3 regions of the Mesorhizobium sp. B2-4-12 genome follow, and region 3 is predicted to be linked to each of the others. Evidence: predicted binding sites of a transcription regulator. Region 3 holds the regulator's gene; each other region holds the start of a gene.
What was found. The regulator LexA, encoded in region 3, represses DNA repair genes until DNA is damaged. The targets are predictions, from matches to a motif close to TGTTCNNNNTGTGTTCNG.
Positions count from the first base shown of each region.

Region 1: FJ934_RS18400 (PA0069 family radical SAM protein) is a predicted target of LexA. The motif match lies at 2,821-2,838, and genes of this name have one in related genera.
Region 2: recA (recombinase RecA) is a predicted target of LexA. The motif match lies at 1,491-1,508, and genes of this name have one in related genera.

Region 1 covers NZ_VFVC01000031.1:18,096-22,519, forward strand. The annotation lists gene FJ934_RS18385 (carboxymuconolactone decarboxylase family protein) at 1-62, shown strand, start outside; gene FJ934_RS18390 (hypothetical protein) at 141-527, shown strand; gene FJ934_RS18395 (ribonuclease HII) at 742-1,437, opposite strand; gene FJ934_RS18400 (PA0069 family radical SAM protein) at 1,592-2,746, opposite strand; gene FJ934_RS18405 (glycosyltransferase) at 2,894-3,421, shown strand; gene moaB (molybdenum cofactor biosynthesis protein B) at 3,534-4,088, opposite strand; gene FJ934_RS18415 (4-(cytidine 5'-diphospho)-2-C-methyl-D-erythritol kinase) at 4,090-4,424, opposite strand, start outside.
Region 2 covers NZ_VFVC01000013.1:27,923-32,346, forward strand. The annotation lists gene alaS (alanine--tRNA ligase) at 1-74, opposite strand, end outside; gene recA (recombinase RecA) at 336-1,433, opposite strand; gene FJ934_RS10460 (carbohydrate kinase family protein) at 1,714-2,658, shown strand; gene FJ934_RS10465 (pseudouridine-5'-phosphate glycosidase) at 2,730-3,647, shown strand; gene FJ934_RS10470 (TfoX/Sxy family protein) at 3,749-4,072, opposite strand; gene FJ934_RS10475 (GFA family protein) at 4,161-4,424, shown strand, end outside.
Region 3 covers NZ_VFVC01000002.1:129,278-133,701, reverse strand. The annotation lists gene FJ934_RS01975 (ComEC/Rec2 family competence protein) at 1-2,212, shown strand, start outside; gene lexA (transcriptional repressor LexA) at 2,206-2,943, opposite strand; gene FJ934_RS01965 (GntR family transcriptional regulator) at 3,339-4,112, opposite strand; gene FJ934_RS01960 (ABC transporter substrate-binding protein) at 4,264-4,424, shown strand, end outside.

The DNA of each region.
Region 1 (4,424 bases), on a different contig from region 3:
ACGTCGCATTGACGGAGATCGATTTCCCCAAGGTCGACGTCGAACTGCGCTCTGCCGCCTGACCCGATGGGCGCGGCGCACAATCGGTCCGGCGCCGCGCCCGTTTGCCCCAAAACCTTCAAACGCAATCGGAGAGTGTCATGAATTTTCGTTTCGTCACAAAGACCGTTCATGCCTTCCTCGACTATCCCGTTGCGCTGAGCCTGGCGGCCACGCCGTTCCTGCTCGGACTTGGCCGCGGCAATCCGCCGGCGCTCTGGGTGTCGGTCGCAGCCGGCGTGGCCGCGTTCATCCTGACCCTGTTCACCGATCACAGGACCGGCGTGTTCCGTGTGCTGCCATATTGGCTGCATTTGGCGGTTGACCGTCTCGTCGGAATTGTCTTCGTCGCAGTGCCCTTCGCGCTCGGCCTCCAGGGTCTGGACGCCTTCTACTACTGGGCAAACGGCGCTGCGGTTCTCCTGGTCACCCTCGTATTCAACGCTCCCAAGGGTGAGAATCGCGCGATGGGGACGGTGCACACCTGAAAGCTGGTGGGAAATCACTGGACAGCGGCCGAGTTGTCTTGGGCCGTTGCTGCTGTGACAAGGTCGGCGCTAAGCCTAAGCCTTGGCGGTACCTCCTATGAAATCGCGACCCCTGGCGGTCAGCGCCGGTCGATCCCGTTATTGGCTAAGCGAAACCAGAAGCAGCCATTCGGCTGTGCGTTATGCGGGAAGTGACCGATAGCGGACTAAGTGTTTAATCCAACCCAGCGAGGACCTCTTCTTCAATGACCTCGGCACCGCCCAGCCTGAATGGCGCGAAGGATACGCGGTGAAGCCGCGCGACCGGGCCATGCGCCTCGATCGCCGTGCGATGCCGGGCCGTGGCGTAGCCCATATGGACCTCGAAGCCGTATCGTTCGTGGTGGCCGCCGCAGCCGCACATCATGCGGTCGCGCATCACCTTGGCAACGATGGAAGCGGCCGCGATCGACTGCGAGCGCTGGTCGCCCTTGATCAGCGCGCGCCCGTCGCAAGGCAGTCCCGGCGGCACATCGCGACCGTCGGCGAGCGCGAGCTTGGGTTTTACCGGCAGGCCGACCAGGGCACGGCGCATCGCTTCCAGGCTCGCCTTGAGGATGTTGCTGTTGTCGATGCCTTCCGCGCTGATCGACGCCATCGAAACCCCAAGCGCCGAACCGATGATACGCTGGAAAAGCGCTTCGCGCTGCAAATGGCCCAGCCGTTTGGAATCGTCTAGCCCTTCGGGGATATTGGCGGGATCGAGCACCACCGCGGCGGCGACGACCGGCCCGGCCAGCGGGCCGCGGCCGGCCTCATCCATCCCCGCGACCGGCCACAGGCCGTCGGCCATCGCCTTCGTCTCGAAGGAGAAATCGGGCTTCTCGACGATTTCGAAGAGAAGCGGAGAATCGGAACGCGCGCGAGCCATGTTGCGGCGAGGTTCGCATCGGCTCCGATTCTCCGCAAGTCCCTCCGGGTCGGGTGAGGCGCCGGACCGGGAGGGCACCGTCTGCAGGCCGGGGCAGGCCGGACGGGATTTTTTTGCTTGGCAGCAATGAAACTGCCGCAGCGCTTTAGGGTCTTCAGAGCAGCATCAACTGCTCCTGGTCCTTTCCGGCCGCGACGAACTGGTCGGTCCGCAGGGTGCGCCGTTCGGCGTTGAGTCCGAGTCGTTTGGCGGTGATCTCGAAGCGGCGGCCGATCTGCCAGGCATAGGGTCCGGCGCCCTTCATGCGCTTGCCCCATTCCGAATCGTAGTCCTTGCCGTCGCGCATCGAGCGGATCAGCGACATCACGTGGCGATAGCGGTCGGGATAATGGCGCAGCAGCCAGTCCTTGAAGATCGGGCTGACTTCCAGCGGCAGGCGCAGCACGACATAGCCCGCCTCGCGCGCGCCGGCGGCACGCGCCGAATCGAGGATCCGTTCCATTTCCTGGTCGGTAAGGCCGGGGATGATCGGCGCCACCATCACCGAAGTTGGAATGCCGGCATCCGAAAGCTGCCTGATCGCTTCTAGCCGCTTGGTCGGCGTTGACGCCCGCGGCTCCATGGTCCTGGCCAGCATGCGATCCATTGTCGTCACCGACAGCGCCACCTTGGCGAGCCCACGTTCGGCCATGCGCGACAAGATATCGATGTCGCGCGTCACCAGAGCGGACTTGGTGACGATGCCGACCGGATGGCCGCGCGCTTCCAGCACTTCGAGGATCTCGCGCATGATCCGGTATTGCTTCTCGATCGGCTGGTAGGGGTCGGTGTTGGTGCCGATGGCGATGGTGCGCGGCTGGTAGCCACCCTTAGACAGTTCCTTGTCGAGCAAGCGTGCCGCATCCGGCTTGGCGAACAGCTTGGATTCGAAATCCAGGCCAGGCGACAGGCCCATGAACGCGTGTGTCGGCCGCGCGAAGCAATAGACGCAGCCATGCTCGCAGCCGCGATAAGGGTTGATTGACCGGTCGAAGGAGATATCGGGCGATTCATTGCGGGTGATGATGGTGCGCGGTTTTTCCACCTGCACCTCGGTCTTGAACGGGGGCAGCTCCTCCAGGGAACTCCAGCCATCATCGAAAACATGCCGGCTGACAGGTTCGAACCGGCCGGACGGATTGATGCCCGCCGACCGGCCGCGGTTGCGGTCCGGACGGATGCGCATGCCGCTCTGCTCGATCACCGCATTGGCCATCTCGGCTCTTCCTGCCCCAAAGGCGGCAATGTCGGCACGCATGATCGGTTCCATCTTTGCCCGCTCCCAGGGTGTGTCCATGTTGTGTCGAATCGCTCTGCTCATGAAATTATTCCTATTTCGCCGATGAGAACAAAGCAAGAACTTTCTATGTTGCGTTGCAAACTGGCACTGTGCGCGGGTTTCCGCTATTCGGCTGACATGCTCAGTGTTCTCATCGAAACCCGCAATAACGAGGAGGCTCTTGCCCGCACGCTCGGCTCGCTGATTGGCGGGGCGGTCGAGGGCGTGGTGCGCGAGGTCATCATCTGCGACACCGGTTCCACCGACCAGACGCATTATGTCGCCGAGCACGCCGGTTGCCAGTATGTGGCGAGCGGCGGTATCGCCGCCGGCATCCGGCAGGCCAAGGGTGATTGGCTGTTGCTGCTGGAACCGGGCTCACGGCTGGTGGAGGGCTGGATCGAGGCGGTCATCGCCCACACGGCCAGGCAAACCATGGCGGCGCGATTCTCACGCGCGCGGGGTAGCCGCGCGCCGTTCCTGGCCCGCGTCTTTTCGGGAAACCGGGCGCTCGCCGAAGGGCTGGTGATCAGCAAGCGTCAGGCCGCGTCCCTGTCGAAGAACGCCGGCAGCGCCGAGGCTCTTGCGCGCGGCCTGGCGACAAAGAAACTCGACGCCGAGATCTGGGTCGCCCCGGCCAAGCAGGAACACCGCTCTTCGAAGTGAACTTTTGCAACGGCTGTTTCGCATTGCAGAAAATGTGACGCGGGTTAGCGGAGGCGCCGGTGCCGTTCCGTTTTTGGAAATGGCGCTTGGAAAGCCATTCAGCCTTTGGTTTTCATGGAGCGGCTTTTCCGCGCCGCAGATGCTCGTCCAGGCGCGGCATGATCTCAACGAAGTTGCAGGGCATGTGCCGATAGTCGAGTTGCGCCTTGAGGATGCCGTCCCAGGCGTCCTTGCAGGCGCCGGGCGAGCCCGGCAGCACGAAGACGAAGGTGGCGTTGACGACGCCGCCGGTCGCCCGGCTCTGGATCGTCGAGGTGCCGATCTTGTCGTAGGAGATGCGGTGGAACACTTCCGAAAAGCCGTCCATACGCTTTTCGAAGATCGGCTCCAGCGCCTCCGGCGTCACGTCTCGGCCGGTGAAGCCGGTGCCGCCGGTGGTGATGACGACGTCGATCCCCGTGTCCTTCGACCAGCCAAGCACCTTGTCACGGATTTTGTCACGGTCGTCGGTAACGATATCGCGGGCGGCCAGGATGTGGCCGGCCTCGGTGATGCGGTCTGCCAGCGTCTGGCCGGATTTGTCGTCGGCGAGGCCGCGCGTGTCCGAAACGGTCAGCACCGCGATGCGCACGGGAATGAAAGAGCGGCCCTCGTCAGTCGTGGCCATCTCACTCAGCCTCCGATGTCATGCTGCGCGTTGCCGCGACGAACCAGTCGGGCTGGCGGCTTCGGATCTCGGCGGCCGCGCGCTTGGCGACATTGCCGGTCTCGAACAGGCCGAAACATGTCGCGCCCGATCCGGACATGCGCGAAAATCCTGATCCGGCCTTGTTCAGCCATGAAAGCGCCCTGCCTATGGCGGGCTGCATGGCAACGGCCGCCGGCTCGAGATCGTTACGGGTGACCTCCAGCCAATTGCGCAGGCTGTGAAAATCGATGCTGCGCGGCAACGGCGGCAATGGCTGGTTGTCGCGATGGGAAAGCGCCGCGAAGACGTCCGCTG
Region 2 (4,424 bases), on a different contig from region 3:
GAGGCCACGACCTCATGGCCCTCCTTGCGGAAATAGTCGAGAAATGTCGACCGGATCTCGTTCACGCCACTCATGACTGCTGCCTTTTCGCGAAAACCGCCGGCACAGCCGGCGGAAACTGGTCTCTGCGTCTTAGAAAATAGACTTGGCCTTTTAGCGGGCACGCCCGACCCTGTCCAGAAACACGGAATTGGGCCAATCCAGGAGCTTACCGGTCTGCCGAAAACGAAAACCGCCGGCTCGAAGGCCGGCGGTTTGGAACGCGGTATTAAAGAACTCGGTTACTTAAGCATCAGGTGATAGGCTGAATTTATGGCCGAACTCTGGCCATTGCCCTACATCGCGCCGGCTTCGTCCTCAAAACCGTCTTCGCCACCTTCAGAACCGCCATTTTCAAGGAATTTCTCGGCGATCAATCCGGCGTTCTGCCTGAGCGCCAGTTCGATCTCGCGCGCGGTGTCGGGATTGTCGCGCAGGAACAGTTTTGCATTCTCGCGGCCCTGGCCGAGGCGCTGCGAATTGTAGGAGAACCAGGCGCCCGACTTCTCGACCACACCAGCCTTGACGCCAAGATCGACCAGTTCGCCGGTCTTGGACACGCCTTCGCCGTACATGATATCGAACTCGACCACTTTGAAGGGCGGCGCCAGCTTGTTCTTGACCACCTTGACGCGGGTCTGGTTGCCGACGACCTCGTCGCGGTCCTTGACCGAGCCGATGCGGCGGATGTCGAGGCGCACCGATGCATAGAATTTCAAAGCGTTGCCGCCCGTGGTGGTTTCGGGCGAACCGAACATGACGCCGATCTTCATGCGGATCTGATTGATGAAGATGACCATGGTGTTGGAACGTGAGATCGAAGCGGTCAGCTTGCGCAGCGCCTGGCTCATCAGCCGGGCCTGCAGGCCGGGCAGCGAATCGCCCATCTCGCCTTCGATTTCGGCACGCGGCGTCAGCGCTGCCACCGAATCGACCACCAGCACGTCGATGGCGCCGGAGCGCACCAACGTGTCGCAGATCTCCAGTGCCTGCTCGCCGGTGTCGGGCTGTGAAATCAGGAGGTTTTCGAGATCGACGCCGAGCTTGCGGGCATAGACAGGATCGAGCGCGTGCTCGGCATCGACGAAGGCGCAGATGCCGCCCTTCTTCTGGGCTTCAGCCACGGTGTGCAGGGCCAGCGTCGTCTTGCCAGAGCTTTCCGGCCCGTAGATCTCGATGATGCGGCCGCGCGGCAGGCCGCCGACGCCGAGCGCGATGTCGAGGCCGAGCGACCCGGTCGGCACTGTTTCGATCTCGACGACCTGCTCGTTGGCGCCGAGCCGCATGATCGAGCCCTTGCCGAAAGCCCGCTCGATTTGCGACAGCGCCGCATCCAGAGCCTTTGATTTGTCCACTGCCTTATCCTCTACAAGCCGCAAAGTATTCTGAGCCATGATACATCACCCCTTGGTCGTCAATGAAGGCCGGACAATCCGCAATCCCTGTCATTTTGTACCTTTTTTGTTCTCATTTGGCAAGGGGAGACAACCAACTGAAAAACAAGAGATATCCTGATCTGTTCTTTTTTTGTCTCGCAGACCGAGGCAGCGATGTCCTCGCATTGAGCCAGACGGCTCGATTGTATCGATCCGCCGAATCGCTGCCTTGCATGCGAAGCTCTGTCGCGCAGTGTAGCGCTTGTGTGGCGCCAATAACAAAGGTCATATCGCCGCCATGGTGAAATCCGCGAAGATACTGGCCGTGGGCGGCGCCCATATCGATCGGCGTGGCCAGGTGGCCGGTCCGTACGTGCCAGCGGCGTCCAATCCCGGCACAATGCGCGAGGATGTCGGCGGCGGCGTATTCAACGCGTTGCGCAGCACGGTGCGCCGAGGTGTCTCGGCTTCGCTGCTGTCGGTGCGCGGCGGCGATGCCGCGGGCGATACCGTGTCACGCGGTATAGCGGAAGCCGGCATTAAAGACCTATCGGCAGTGTTCCTCGATCGCACCACGCCGAGCTACACGGCGCTGATTGACCGCGAGGGCGAGTTGATCGTCGGCTTTGCCGACATGGTGCTTTATGATCTGGCCTTCCCCAAGCAGATCAGGCGCTCCAAGATGCGGGAGGTGGTCGCCGACGCCGACGCCATCCTGTGCGACGCCAATCTGCCGGCGTCGGCTCTGGAGCGGCTGGTCTCGCTCGCCGCCGGCAAACCGGTTTTCGCCATTGCCATTTCGCCGGCCAAGGTGACGCGGCTGATACCGGTGCTCGGCGAACTGGCGCAACTCTTCATGAACCGGCGAGAGGCCGTTGTACTGGCTGGCGTCAATTCGAGTGCCTCCGAGCGAGAGATGATCGACGGGTTGCGATGCAACGGCCTTGCCAGTGGCGTGGTCACGGCAGGCAGCGCGCCGGTGCTGGGCTTCGATGAAGCAGGCGCGTTTTCGATCCTGCCGCCTGCCCCGAGGAAAGTCGCCGATGTCACCGGCGCCGGCGACGCGCTGGCGGGTGCGACGGTCGCGGCGCTGTTGCGCGGTCTGCCACTGCGCCAGGCCTTGCGCGAAGGCGTCGCGGCGGCAACGCTGGCCATCGAAAGCGCCAACGCCGTGCCAGAATTCACCGCGGCGAGCTTCGCGGAAGCACTGGCCCTTGTGCCGGATGCGCGGGAAATGGCATGAGACCGGCAAATTCACAGCGCCGCAGGGATGTTTACGCGTCCTGATGGATGCGCCGCGATTGGAGATTCGAGATGACCCCAGAGAGCGCCCACCCCTTCATCGATGTCCATGCTCCCGTGGCGCAAGCCCTGGCTGCCGGGCGTCCCGTGGTGGCGCTGGAAAGCACCATCATCACCCATGGCATGCCCTACCCCGACAACGGTGCCATGGCGGCCAATGTCGAAAAGATCATCAGCGATGGCGGTGCCGTGCCCGCCACGATCGCCGTGGTTGGCGGCCGCATCAAGATCGGTCTTTCCGACGGCGAGCGTGAATCGCTGGCCATGACCGGCGATGCGATGAAGCTGTCGCGCGCCGACCTCGGCTTTGCAGTGGCGCAAGGGCGCACCGGCGGCACCACGGTCGCCGCGACCATGATCGCGGCGCATATGGTGGGGATAAAAGTGTTCGCCACCGGCGGCATTGGCGGCGTGCACAAAGGTGCGGAAAAGAGTTTCGACATTTCCGCCGATCTCGATGAACTGGCGCGCACACCGGTCATCGTCGTCTCGGCCGGCGCCAAGGCCATCCTCGATATCGAAAAAACGCTTGAGGTGCTGGAAACGCGCGGCGTGCCCGTGGTTGGCCATGGCTGCGAGACAATGCCGGCCTTCTGGTCGCGGCAATCGCCGTTCCGCGCGCCGTTGACCTTGCACAAACCGGAAGACATCGCGCATTTCTACAAGACGCGGGCAGCGCTCGGTCTCGGCGGCGGCGTGCTGATCGCCAACCCGGTGCCCGAAAACCATGAAATCCCGGCGGAAGAGATGGCCGGCTATATCGAAGCAGCACAGAAGGCCGCCGAGGCGCTCAACGTGAGCGGCAAGGCGGTGACGCCGTTCCTGCTGGGAAAAATCCTGGAACTGACCGGCGGCCGGAGCCTGAAGACCAACATCGCGCTGGTCGAGAACAATGCAAGATTGGCGGCGAAGATCGCCAAGGCGCTGTAGGGTTCAAATGTGAGGCGGTGCAAGAATTAACTTATCAGCCGAGTTCCCGCCCCCCCTCTGCGCCTCGACATGTCCGAGAAAGCCTGCACTGCCGCAACGTGCTACTTGCCCGCGCGCCGCCCGGCCTCATAGGCTCGCCGGGCCCAGACAGTCATTTCGTCCGGGTCATCAAAAGCGCTGTCGGGAATGCTCCAATAAGGCATGGCGACCAGCTTGCCGTGGCGCGAACCGGTATAGGTCCACTGCCGGCAACCGGCGGCTTCGAAATCGGGCGCGCTTTGCTCGTCGGCCTTGAGCAGCAATTCGCCGCGCAGCACGATGGCGACGATCACACCATCGAAATAGATGCCCTTGCCGCCGAACAGCCTGCGGATGCTGACCGGGCCAAGGCCTTCGAACAGTTCGGCGATGCGTTCATTGTCCATGCCGCGATCATGTCATCGGCATTTGACATTGTCATCGCGCAACCAAATCATGCTGACGGGCTGGGAACATTTCGTCGGAGTTTTTATCATGCCGGTTCTGCTCAAGGGATCCTGCCGCTGCAATGCCGTGCGTTTCGAGGTGGAAAGCCATACGCCCGTGCCGTTCATGCTCTGCTACTGCTCGATCTGCCGCAAGCAGCAAGGCGGCGGCGGGTTCGCCATCAATCTCGGCGCCGACTACAAAACGCTCAACATCAGGGGCAAGAGGAGCCTCGGCGTCTATCGGGCCGAGATCGAGGATGACGAGCATTTGCAATGCGAAATCTCGACGGGGGAACGCAATTTCTGCCGC
Region 3 (4,424 bases):
GGCGGCGGAACTGGAACTTGACCGGGGCATCGCCTTTCTGCTGGTGCCGGTCTGTCTGGCCGCCGGAGCGATCGGCTACTATTCGCTGGCGGCGGAGCCTGATTTTGCCAAGCCTGTAGCGGTCGTCGTGCTGACGGCGCTCTGTGCGCTTGCGTCGCGTTCCTGGCCAAAAACCCATCTGTGTTTCACGGCGATGCTGCTGTGCGCGCTGGGCCTGCTCGCGGCGAAGGTCGAAACATGGCGGGCCGGAACACGAATGCTGGGCTCGGAGATTTCGACTGAAGTGACGGGTCGCGTCGTCTCGCTCGATCGGATGGAGACCGGCCGCATCCGGCTGACCATTGACGTGACGTCCACCGCCCGGCCGAAACTGCGCTATGCGCCGGAAAGGGTCCGGCTTTCGGCACGCAAGATACCGCGGGAATTGACCGCCGGCTCGTTGATATCAGGCTATGCCAAACTCTTGCCGCCGACCGGTCCGGTGCGGCCGGACAGCTATGATTTCTCCTTCGACAGCTATTTCGCCGGCATCGGCGGCAGCGGGTTTTTTCTCGGCAATCCCAGGATTGTCACAGCCGAGGACGATGACATGCCGCTTTCGGCTCGCCTGTCCTCTGCGGTGGAAAATGCCCGCCAATCCATCGCTGGCCGCATCACAGGTATCGTCGGCGGCGCCGAGGGCGAGATCGCAGCGGCACTGATCGTCGGCGTGCGCGCCGGCATTCCCGACGAAATCAACGAGGCGATGCGGCGAACCGGCATCTATCACATCATATCCATTTCCGGACTGCATATGGCGCTGGTCGCCGGCACGGTCATGGGTCTGCTGCGCGGCGCCTTCGCGCTGTTTCCAGATTTTTCCGCACGAAGGCCGGTGAAGAAATACGCGGCCGCCGCAGCGCTGTTCTCGATCGCTGCCTATCTCGTCATTTCGGGCATCGTCGTTGCCGCCGAACGCAGCTTCATCATGCTGGCGGTGATGCTGATCGCGGTTCTGTTCGATCGCGCGGCTCTGACCATGCGCAATCTGGCGATCTCGGCGGTCGCCGTTATCCTGGTCTCGCCGCATGAAGTGGTCGGACCGAGTTTCCAGATGTCGTTCGCCGCGACCGCTGCCCTGGTCGGCGCCTATGCCGGTTGGGCGGATTATCGCGCGAGGAAGATCAGAACGCCTCCGCCCAGACGAACACCGGCCGGTTTTCTCATGGGCAAACTCGTCGCGCTCACAGGAGGCGTGGCAATGACATCCATTATTGCCGGCAGCGCCACGGCGCTGTTTGCCATTTGGCATTTCCAGCGTGTATCGCCACTCAGCTTGTTCGCCAATCTGGCCGTCATGCCGATCGTTTCGGTCGTGATGTTCCTGGCCGTCGCCAGCGCGTTGCTCATGCCGTTCGGCTTGGATGCGCCATCCCTTTACCTGATGGGCAAGGGCCTGACGGCAATGATCGCCATATCGGCGTGGATATCGGAACGCTCTCCTGTCGATGCGGTCGGGCTGATTTCCCAGCAATCCGTGCTGCTGGTGACGGTCGCCCTGGTCATCGCGACGATGGCGACGACATGGCTGCGGCTCGCCGCACTCCCGTTCGCGCTTGCCGGCCTGTTGACTGTGTCGGATACGCGCACGCCCGATGTGCTGATCTCGGAAGATGCCCGGCTGGTCGCGGTGCCGATCGGCGGTGGCGAACTCGCGGTCAGCCGGGCACGCCCGAACGAATTCACCGTCGACAACTGGAAACGTGCATTGGTATCCGAAAGCATCGTCGTGCCGGAGGTGTTCAACAAGACAGACGGGCAGTTCGCCATTGCCGATGCCGTAAACCTGCCGCCGGGGGCACCGTTCTACTGCACCGACGGCGTCTGCCTCGCCAGGCACCCGTCCGGAGCGATTATCGCGCATGTCGAAGACCGCAAGGATACCTGGAAAGCCTGCGGTTTCGCCGACGTGATCGTCGTCAACGACGCGACTGGCTATGACGCCTGCCATAACCCGCTGGTTCTCGTCGTCACCAAACGGCAACTCGCTCGCAAAGGGAGTGCTGCGGTCTTCTTCGACCGCCAATCGGCGACTGGCCCACCAATCGTCAGCTTCGCCGTCGACAGGCCATACCGTCCCTGGCATGAACAGCGCAAATTCTCGCGCGAGGCGAGGGGCCTGCCGCCCTATAAAAAGCCTGACAATACCAGCGCGCCAGTGCCTGCTCAGTAGCGCCTGATCAGCCCGACGAGTTTGCCTTGCACCTTGACCCTGTCCGGCCCGAAAATGCGGGTCTCGTAGGCCGGGTTGGCGGCTTCAAGGGCAATCGAAGCTCCCTTGCGGCGGAACCGTTTCAGGGTCGCTTCCTCTTCGTCGACCAGCGCCACGACGATCTCGCCCGGGCTCGCTGTATCGGCGTTGCGGATGATGACCGTGTCGCCATCGAAGATCCCGGCCTCGATCATCGAGTCGCCCTTGACCTCCAGCGCATAGTGCTCGCCGCCCATGATCATGTCAGGCGGGACCGAGATGGAATGCGTCTGATGCTGGATGGCATCGATCGGCACACCGGCGGCGATACGGCCCATCACCGGGATCGAGACCGCGGGAACCGCATCGTCGTCATTGCCGGCCGCGGGCAAGCGCGACGGCGCCGGCTTGATCTGGCGACCAAGGTTGCCCTGACCGAGGCTGCCCTGGATGACACTTGGCGAAAATTTTTTTGCCGCGTTGAGGCCGGGCGCGATCGAATCCGGCAACCGCAGCACCTCCAGTGCGCGCGCCCTGTTGGGCAGTCTCCGAATAAAGCCACGTTCCTCCAGCGCCGTGATCAGGCGGTGGATCCCCGACTTGGAGGCAAGATCAAGAGCCTCTTTCATCTCGTCGAAGGAAGGCGGGATGCCGCTTTCCTTGAGCCGTTCATGAATGAACATCAGCAGTTCATGTTGCTTGCGCGTCAGCATGGCGGCCCCCAAGGCATTGAACGAAGGGTCTGAATCGGAATCGAAAAACAAACCCAGAACAAACACTATCTGTTCCAGTTGTGTTCCGCAACCGTTTAAAGTTTAGTGAATTTGTTAAGGGGTTCGAAATTTTTGCCGCCGGCAACAAACGGCAACCGACGCTTACCGACGATTTCTGCCCCGGACACACGCATTGAAATCGTTTTGGTTAATGGCCTGTGGCCCACCCCTTGTTGAGGTTTGGCTTCAGTCGTTTGAAAGGCGCACGGGGCGGATTTATGGAGTCGCCCAGTGTCATCCCAGCGGAACGAAACGAAACCAAAACGCCAACGTTCGCCAGCTCGCTTGGGGGATGGATCCGTGTGTAAGCGTCGGACGGCGCGGAAGCGCCGAAATCATCCGGAAACCGCTTTCAGGCTGCCGGCGCGTGCGGTGTAGTTGTTGGCGCTGCTGTCTTCGCTGTGAACATAGACGTGCAGCGTGTAGCCGATATGCGCCGTCATCAATGCCTTTGCCCGCTCGACATCACGATCGAGCGCCGCCTCCATGATCGCGGTGTGATGCTCGATCGCGATCGCCTCGCGCAGTGCGTCCATGGCCTCTCCATAGCCATGCTTGAGGCCGGCCGCTGCCCGCAAAGTCGGCGCCAGGCCGAGAAAACGATGATGTCGCCGCAGCTGATCCGCGATCGTCGAGCGGAATCGCAGCAGCCAGTTGGACGTCGCAGCACTCAGCAGCGCCGCGTGAAAGGCCTCGTGGCTTTCGTCCCATTGATCGACGGCCGCATCCGAGGGGTCGTCAACCGCGGTCTTGCAGCGAGAGAGCCGGTAATGAGCGGTGACAACGGCATCTTCCCATTGCCTGTCGCCTTTTTCCATCGATTCCAGGAACAGGGGCATCTCGACAACCATCCGCGCGCGCGCCAGGTCCTCGAGTTCGGCCCGCGACACGGGAGCGACGGCAAAGCCGCGATTGCTGATGGCAGTGACAAGGCGCTCGGCTTCAAGCCGAGACAATGCTTCACGCAGCGGCGTCCAGCCGACGCCATATGTGCCGCGCAGCGCACTCAACTTGAGCGGCGCACCCGGCATGAGGCGCGTCGTCAGAATATCGCGCCGCAGCAGCTGATAGGCCGCCTCCGTCTTTGTGGAACTATTCTGATCCTGCATCGCAGTCCGTCCATCGTCAGGCTCGGAAAATTATATATCATGGCGGTGCATGGCAAGAATTATATATAATGTTTGACATGGACCGGCGGACTGACCATGATCGCCTGATGTGCCGTCTTTAAGCGGCGCTAATCAAATCTGGGAGGAAATGATGTTGAAGTCGAAATGGCTGTCAGGATTGGCCCTGGCAGGCGCCTTGATGGTCAGCGCCGGCAGCGCCGCGGCTGATCAGATTCGTATCGGCATAGCCAATTTCGGAGAGCATCCTCAGTTGAATGCCGCCATAGCCGGTTTCAAGAAGGCGCTGACGGA